DNA from 2 places in the Pseudoduganella sp. UC29_71 genome. Region 1 is predicted to be linked to the other one. Evidence: predicted binding sites of a transcription regulator. Region 1 holds the regulator's gene; the other holds the start of a gene.
What was found. The regulator LexA, encoded in region 1, represses DNA repair genes until DNA is damaged. The targets are predictions, from matches to a motif close to ACTGTATNNNNATACAGT.
Positions count from the first base shown of each region.

Region 2: a site for LexA is predicted at 1,950-1,967, ahead of ACFJI2_RS22825 (DNA topoisomerase IV subunit B). Genes of this name have one in related genera too.

Region 1 is NZ_CP170549.1:4,322,667-4,327,051, forward strand. Features, by position in the region: gene priB (primosomal replication protein N) at 1-120, opposite strand, end outside; gene rpsF (30S ribosomal protein S6) at 152-529, opposite strand; gene ACFJI2_RS19160 (DUF4351 domain-containing protein) at 694-1,674, shown strand; gene lexA (transcriptional repressor LexA) at 1,775-2,431, shown strand; gene ACFJI2_RS19170 (glutathione S-transferase family protein) at 2,446-3,072, shown strand; gene ACFJI2_RS19175 (sel1 repeat family protein) at 3,073-3,873, opposite strand; gene ACFJI2_RS19180 (cystathionine gamma-synthase family protein) at 3,947-4,385, opposite strand, start outside.
Region 2 is NZ_CP170549.1:5,148,637-5,153,021, reverse strand. Features, by position in the region: gene ACFJI2_RS22825 (DNA topoisomerase IV subunit B) at 1-1,883, opposite strand, end outside; gene ACFJI2_RS22820 (response regulator) at 2,150-3,013, shown strand; gene ACFJI2_RS22815 (TorF family putative porin) at 3,111-3,881, shown strand; gene kdpF (K(+)-transporting ATPase subunit F) at 4,128-4,217, shown strand; gene kdpA (potassium-transporting ATPase subunit KdpA) at 4,217-4,385, shown strand, end outside.

The sequences.
Region 1 (4,385 bases):
GCCTGCCTCCATCTGCTGCGAACTGTGCTGCAAGACTGCAGTGACAATCGGCATGCCGGCCGGGGTGTACCTGATGGTGTCCCGTTCGGTGATGAGGGCGGTTACCTGTAGCTGGTTCAGTTCAGATCCTGGTCAATACTCAACAGGGCGATTAGGCCGCTGCAGCTGCTTGGGCTTCGGCGCGATGGCTCTTGGCCGCGTCTTCACGTTGTACCGACTTCATCATCGGCGAAGGAGCGGTTTCCGCTTTCTTCATTTTCACGGTCAGGTGACGCAGCACGGCATCATTGAATTTGAATGCGGTTTCCAGCTCGACCAGGGTCTCGTTGTCGCACTCGATGTTCATGCAGATGTAGTGTGCTTTAGCCAGTTTCTGGATCGAGTAAGCCATTTGACGGCGGCCCCAATCTTCCACGCGATGTACGTTACCGCCGCGCGAGGTCACGCTGGCTTTGTAACGTTCGATCATCGCGGGCACTTGCTCGCTTTGGTCCGGATGGACGATAAATACGATTTCATAGTGACGCATGAAAACTCCCTTAAGGACTGTGAATATAGCCCACCCCGGCGTCAAGACGGGTGTGGGAAGAGGTAAGCCCGCGACTATAGCGCCTTTCCGCTGAAAAATCAAGCAACAGCCCGCCTTGATCCGCCGCAAAGCCGCCCGCCCCGGCCGCGGGCATGCTACAGTCCATGGACCAGCCCGCCGACGACTACGACACGCCATGGAAAGACGCCGTGATGCGCTATTTCCGCGAATTCATGGCGTTTTACTTTCCGCAGGCCCACGACACCATCGACTGGCGCCAGCCGCCCAGCTTCCTTGACCAGGAATTGGCGCAGGTAGTGCGCGACGCCCGCCTCGGCCGGCGCCGGCTGGACAAGCTGGTGCGTGTGACCGGCAGGGATGGCGAAGCCAGGACTCTGTACATCCACATCGAGATCCAGCGCAGCCGGGAACGAGATTTTGCCGAGCGTATTTTCACCTACCACTACCGGCTCTACGACCGATTCCACAGCCCTGTCAGCACGCTGGTCATCCTGGCTGATCCGAATCCGGGCTGGCGGCCCGATTGCTACCGCTACGATACCCACGGATGCGAGACCAGCATCATCTTCCCCGTCGTCAAGCTGCTGGACTTCTGGCCGCATCTGGACCGGTTATTGACCAGTCACAATGTTTTTGCCCTGCTGACGGCCGCCCATTTGATGACGCTGCGCACGCGCGGACAGGACCAACAGCGCTTCGAATTCAAGGCCATGCTGACCGCCCTGCTGTACGAGCGGGACTGGAACGCGCAGCGCGTGCTCGATTTATTCAATGTACTAGACTGGATGATGAAGATCCCCGGCCACCTGCAAGACCGGCTGGCCGAACGGATCGATGAACTGAACAGGAGTAAGGAAATGCCATTTGAAAACCTCATGATGAAGATGGCCAGGGAAAAGGCCCGCAAAGAGGGGCTGCAGGAAGGCCGGGAGGAAGGCCGGGAGCAAGGCCGGGAGGAAGGCCGGCGCGCGGTCGTGCACAAATTGCTGCAGCTGCGATTCGGGCCGCTTCCGCAGCACGCGGAACAATTCCTCGCCCAGGCACAGCCGGCGGAATTAACGGCCCTGGAAGACAAAATTCTGCTGGCAGCCAGCCTGGGCGAGCTGATTCAACCGAAACACTGAAAATATTTCGCTCACTTCAACAAAATCCCTTGCATTAGCGCTCACACTGTACAAAAATACAGTCTGTCTATATCCACAGCTCTCAGAGCGAAAAAGCACCATGATCAAGCTCACCGCACGCCAGGAACAAATCCTTAATCTGATCAAGGATGCCATCGACAATACCGGCTTCCCGCCCACCCGCGCCGAGATCGCCAACGAGCTGGGCTTCAAGTCGGCCAATGCCGCCGAGGAGCACCTGCAAGCGCTGGCGCGCAAGGGCGCCATCGAAATCGCGGCCGGCACCTCGCGCGGCATTCGCCTGCTGGGCGCGCACGCCGAATCGGCGGCCACCAAGGTCGCGCAAGCGGCCGCTGCCGCCGCGTCCAATATGATGTCGCTGCCGCTGATCGGCCGCGTCGCCGCCGGTTCCCCCATCCTGGCCCAGGAAAACCTGGAAACCAGCTACAGCGTGGACCCTGCCCTGTTCTCGGCCAAACCCGACTTCCTGCTGAAGGTGCGCGGCGAATCGATGCGCGACGTCGGCATCATGGACGGCGACCTGCTGGCCGTGAAAAAAGTCGACAGCGCAAAGAACGGCCAGATCGTCGTGGCCCGCATCGGCAGCGAAGTAACGGTCAAGCGCTACAAGAAGACCGGCTCGACCATCGAGTTGTTTCCTGAAAATCCGGATTTCAAAGTAATCACCGTCGATCCGGAAGCGGAAGAGTTCGCGCTGGAAGGCCTGGCGGTTGGACTGCTGCGCAGCTGGCACTGAGCGCGGAGAACGGCATGGGCGTATTCAAACTCTACGGAAACTGCGAGTCTGGCCACAGCTACAAGGTGAAACTGGCCATGGAAGTGGCCCAGGTGCCGCATGCGTATGAAGAGATTGATCTGCGCCTGGAGCGCGCCGAGCGCCCCGAACCGTTCCGCAGCCTGGCCAAATACGGCGAAGTGCCGCTGCTGGTGCATGACGGCCAGCCCTATGTGCAATCGAACGCCATCCTGCTGCACCTGGCGGAACACCTGCAGGCGTTCGGCGGAGAGAGCCGTCAGCGCCTGGAGCGCGTGCGCGAATGGCTGTTCTGGGAAGCGAACCGCATCGGATTTTCGATGGCGCACCTGCGCTACGGCCAGAAGTTCGATCCGGCAGCCTATGCCGGCACCGTGCTGCCCTGGTTCCGCAACCGTTTCAACGCCGATATCGAACGCCTGGACGACGAACTGTCCGACGGCCGCGCCTTCCTGCTCGACGATCACGTCAGCATGGCCGACTTTTCCATCTGCGGCTATATGTACTGGCCCGAGCAGGCCAACGTCAGCTACCCGCCGCGCGTGCAGGCCTGGCTGGACCGCATCGCAGCCCTGCCAGGCTGGCGCCATCCCTACAAGATGGAAAGCGCACAACCCTGGTAATTACTTGCCCGGCAGCGAAGTTGTCGTGGAACGCGTGCGGCCCATGTCCGACTCGTACATATTGCGCATGCGGTCCCGTTCCATCTGGTCGAACTTGGCACGCTGCTCCTTCTGGCGCGCCGATTCCTGCTTGACGAACTCACTGGTTTTGTCGGTCCACGCCGCGTTGGCGGCAACGATGCCGTCCGCCTTGCCTTTGGCGGCGGCAATCACCGTGCCGTAAGCCTGGTCCATGCGCGCACTGGCCTCGCTCCATTCAGTTTCATTCATCAGCTTGGCCACATCGGCAGGAATAGCCTTGCCCGGCGGCTGCATGGCGCTCATGTTCTGCACAAAGCCGTTGTAGCACTCCATCCAGCTGGCAATGCTGCCGGAAACCGCCTTGATGTCGGCATTGGTGGTCGAGACGGCGGGGATGACGGGGTCCACGCAATGGAATTTGTCCAGCGCCAAGTCGGCGCCGTCGTACTTGTTGACGTAATACTCGATGTCCGCCTTGCGCAGCACGCGCTCTTTCATGACGCCCAGCGCCGCCGCCGCGCCCTGGTGGCCGGCGCCGGCCGCTTTGGCGAACCATGTCCCCGCCGTGGCGTCGCTGGCGGGAACGCCCTCGCCATACCAATACATTTCACCCAGATGGAACTGAGCCTCGCTGTTGCCGGTGGCGGCCAGCTCCGTGTACAGCTTCAGCGCCTGGGCATACAACTTGGCTTCCAGCAGCTTGTTGGCGTCCGCCAGCGGGTCCGCCAACGCAGCGGCCGCCAGCGCGGCGAACATGACGCCCAATACGTATCTCTTCATCCGTCCGCTCCAAGAAGTTTGGAAAAAGACATCATATACGCACCACCAACAAACACAACCAAAAAGAAACTAATTAGCAGGCTTCCAGCGCGCAGCCGAAGTCTTCCAGCAGATCCGCCGTGTCTTCAATGCCGACCGACACGCGTATCAGCGACTCCGCAATCCCCATCGAGGCGCGGCGCTCCGCGCCCATCTCGTAGAAGATGGTGTGCGCCACCGGGATGATCAGCGTGCGCGTATCCCCCAGGTTCGACGCCGGAATCGCCAGCTTCAGGCGGTTCAGGAAATCGAAGCAGTCGATGCCGTCCTTCAGCTCGAAACTCAGCAGCGAGCCGTGCGCGCGGAACAGTTCCGCCGAGATGGCGTGCTGCGGGTGCGACTCCAGGCCCGGGTAGTACACTGCCGCCACCCGCTCGTCCGATTCCAGCAGCTCTGCCAGCGCCTTGGCGTTGGCGCAGGTGCGCTCCATGCGCAGCGCCAGCGTCTCGGCGCCCACCGCGATGTGGTGCGCC
Region 2 (4,385 bases), 830 kb from region 1:
CGGCCGACCTTCACCGGCAGCAGGCGGCGCGTGTCCGGATTCATGGTGGTTTCCCACAGCTGCTCGGCGTTCATCTCGCCCAGGCCCTTGAAGCGGGAAATGGACCAGCTGCCGTCCTTCAGGCCGTCCTTGCGCAGCTTGTCCTCGATGGCCACCAGCTCGCCGTCGTCCAGCGCGTACAGCTTCTGGATCGGCTTCTTGCCGCGCGCCGGCGCGTCCACGCGGTACAGCGGCGGACGGGCGATGCAGATGTGGCCCTTCTGGATCAGCGCCGGGAAGTGGCGGAAGAACAGCGTGAGCAGCAGCACCTGGATGTGGGAGCCGTCCACGTCCGCATCGGAGAGGATGCAGATTTTGCCGTAGCGCAGGCCGGACAGGTCGGGCGAGTCGCCGTTGCTGTGCGGGTCCACGCCGATGGCCACCGAGATGTCGTGGATCTCATTGTTGGCGAACAGGCGGTCCTTGTCGGTTTCCCAGGAGTTGAGCACCTTGCCGCGCAGCGGCAGGATGGCCTGGAATTCCTTGTCGCGGCCCATCTTGGCCGAGCCGCCCGCCGAGTCGCCCTCGACCAGGAAGATCTCGGTGCGGGTCACGTCGGTGGACTCGCAGTCGGTCAGCTTGCCCGGCAACACGGCCACGCCGGAGGATTTTTTCTTTTCCACTTTCTGCAGCGAGCGCAGGCGCGACTGGGCCTGCTTGATCACCAGCTCGGCCAGCTTCTTGCCGTAGTCGATGTGCTGGTTCAGCCACAGCTCCAGCGGCGGCTTGGCGAAGGTCGATACCAGGCGCACCGCGTCGCGCGAGTTCAGGCGCTCCTTGATCTGGCCCTGGAACTGCGGGTCCAGCACTTTCGCCGACAGCACGAAGGAAACGCGCGCGAACACGTCTTCCGGCAGCAGCTTCACGCCTTTCGGCAGCAGCGAGTGCATCTCGGCGAAGTTCTTCACGGCGCCAAACAGGCCGTCGCGCAGGCCCGATTCGTGGGTGCCGCCGTTCGGCGTGGGAATCAGGTTGACGTAGGATTCGCGCACCACGGCGCCGGTTTCGGTCCACGCCACCACCCAGGCCGCGCCTTCGCCCTCGGCGAAGCCTTCCGCGTCCGGGCCGGCGAACTGGGCGCCTTCGAACAGCGGGATCAGGGTTTCGCCGTCGGAAGCCTGGGCCAGCGCTTCGGTCAGGTAGCCGCGCAGGCCTTCGTCGTATTTCCAGGTCTGCGAGTCGCCGGTCTTGGCGTTGTTCAGCGTGACGGTCACGCCCGGCAGCAGCACGGCCTTGGAGCGCAGCAGGCGCTGCAGCTCAACCTGCGAGATCAGCGAGGAGTCGAAGTACTTCGCGTCCGGCCAGGCGGTCACGCGGGTACCGGACTTCTTGCCGTCCTTGGGCGCCGGCATGGAGGTCAGCGGTTCCACCACTTCGCCGTGCTCGAACACCAGGTGGTGGTAGCCGTTGCCCTTGTCGTCCTTGCGCCAGACGGAGATCTCAAGGCGCTTGGACAGCGCGTTGGTGACCGACACGCCCACGCCGTGCAGGCCGCCCGAGAACGCGTACGCGCCGCCCGAGCCCTTGTCGAACTTGCCGCCCGCGTGCAGGCGGGTGAAGACGATTTCCACCGTCGGCACGTTTTCTTCCGGGTGCAGGCCGACCGGGATGCCGCGGCCGTCGTCCTCCACGGTGATGCTGCCGTCCGCATTCTGCGTGACGATAATATTCTTGCAATGGCCGCCCAACGCCTCGTCGGAGGCATTGTCGATCACCTCCTGGATGATGTGCAGCGGGTTCTCCGTGCGGGTGTACATGCCCGGACGCTGCTTGACGGGCTCCAGGCCCTTGAGGACGCGGATGGATGATTCGCTGTAGTCGGAAACTGGTTTTTTAGTGGCCATACGTGATCAAGCTAGGTTGTGCGGTTCTTATTGGTGCGGCAGCTCAGGTGCAATGCGATGCAAAATGCTGTGATTATATACAGTTATTTCGTTCAGGAAGTGCTTTCTGCGCAACGCCGGCAGGCGCGCTTGCTTGCGCATTCTATCCGCAACCGGCGGCAACGGCGGGAAACAAGGCGCTGGAAATGGCGGGCAGTTGTGGTTAAATGGGGAAAAGCGCTGCAAAAATCGCCACGTTTTACCACGTTGAAGCACGCCGCGTCCCTATGAATGCAGACACCTTTCCGTTCGCAGTGCGCCTGATCGGCTTCCCCCGGGCGCAGGCCGACGCCCTGGCGGCGGCGCTAGGCCGCGCGCCCCCGGGCGGGCCGGCGTATTTTTGCCTGTCGGGCGACAGTTTGCAAGAGCCGGACCTGTTGCTCGTCAACGGCGCCGACTTGAAGGCGCTGGCCGCGCTGGCGGCGCTCAGCCCCGGCGACGTGCGTCCGGCGCTGCTGCTCGGCGCGCCCCCATCGGGCCTGGCGCCGGCCTATCCATCCCTGCCGCTGCCCTGCGACGACGCCAGCCTGCACGCCGAGCTGGAACGGCTGGTGGAGCGCCGCGCGGACGCGCTGGCCCGGCTGGCCGGCAGCGGCCTGCCGCCGCCCGCCGAGCGCCGCACGCGCGAACGGCTGGACCTGGACCTGACCGACCCGGCCGAATACGCCGCCCAGCGCAGCGCGGGCCGGGACCGGCGCGGCGCCGTGCTGGTGGTGGACCGCAACGCGCTGTTCAGCCAGCACATCGCCAAACTGCTCAAGCCGTGGGATGTCCCGACCCTGTGGGCGTCCGACGAGCCATCCGCGCTGGCCGCCTGCGCCGACGCGCCGCAGATGCTGGCGCCGGTGGCGGTTGTGCTGATCAACACATCGCTGCCGGAGATCGACCCCCACGCGCTGTGCGCCGTGCTGCGCGCGCAGGGCGGCAGCAGGGAAGGTGAGCGCTTGCCGGACGTGGTGTTCATGGTGTCGCGCGACTACCCCTACGACAGCGCCCGCGCGCGCGCCGCCGGCGCCGCCGGTCTTCTTGACAAGCCCGTCTCCGACGCCACGCTGCGCGCCGTGCTCAAGAAACTGATGCGCCTGGCCTGATCTATACCGAGCCTTTACGCTGGCCGCTTGCCTTTTTAGGCCGTTTTTACGGTCCGGCCGATACGCTGCTTCATATCGCAACTACCCCAAGGACGATATGACCAGCATCTTCAGCAATCCCATCGCACGCCGCAGCCTCGCCTGCGCCATGCTGGCGGTTCTCTCCGCCGGCGCCTGCGCCGACGAACAAGCGCCGGACGACGAAACCAGCTTCAACGCGGCCGCCGCGTCGGACTACCGCTATCGCGGCATCTCGCAATCCCGGCTGAAGCCCGCGCTGCAAGGCGGCGTCGATTACGTGCACAAGCCGAGCGGTTTCTATGCAGGCGCCTGGGGTTCCACCATCAAGTGGACCAGGGACGCGGGCGGCGACGGCGCCGTGGAGCTGGACCTGTACGCGGGCAGGCGCGGCCAGCTGGGCGCCGGCGTGTCCTACGACGTGGGTGTGCTGACCTACGCCTATCCGGCCAATGGACTGAAAAACGTGGCCGGCTTCGCCAATGCCGACAGCACCGAAATCTACGGCCAGGTGGGCTGCGGCCCGGCCTACGTCAAGTACGCGCACGCGGTGACCAATCTGTTCGGCTTCGTGGACAGCAAGAACAGCGGCTATCTGGACGCAGGCGCAAATATCGAGGCCGGCGGCGGTGTCACCGTCAACCTGCACGCCGGTCGCCAGAAGGTGAGAAACGCCAGCCAGGCCGACTACACGGACTGGAAAATCGGCGCCACCAGGGACTTCGGCGTGGTCGCCGGCGCGTTCGCCGTGGTCGGCACCAACGCCGGCAAGGCCGCCTACGCGTCGCCCGCCAACGGCAAGTTCCTGGGCAAGACCGCCCTGGTGCTAACCGTCAGCAAGGTATTCTGAGGCTCATCCCTCCAAGGCTCGCATGCGCGCCGAATCTGTCCATTGTCGCTGCCGATTTTTACACCGCGTTTACACCCACCCCGGCAGTCTTTACACCGCTTTTAGATGTCGCTCGATAAGCTGGAAGTATCAAAACAAGACCTGCGGGGGTTACAAAATGGATGTCGTGTTTATTGGCGCAATGGTCGCTTTTCTGCTTGCGTGCGGCGGCTTGGCCGCCGGCTGCGCTGCGCTGGGAGAGCGCAAATGAACAGCTTGTATGTGCTCGGTGCCGTGGCTTCGGCCGGCCTGCTGGTCTACCTGGTGGTGGCGCTGCTGAAAGCGGAGGACCTGTGATGACCATGCAATCGTTCATGCTGCTGGCAGTGTTCCTGGCCGTGCTGCTGGCGCTGGCCTGGCCGCTCGGCATTGTGCTGGCCCGCGTCGGCGATGGCGCGGGCGGCGCTGTGCCGGGCCTGGGCTGGCTGCTGCGCGTGGAGCAGCTGCTATACCGCGCGGCCGGCG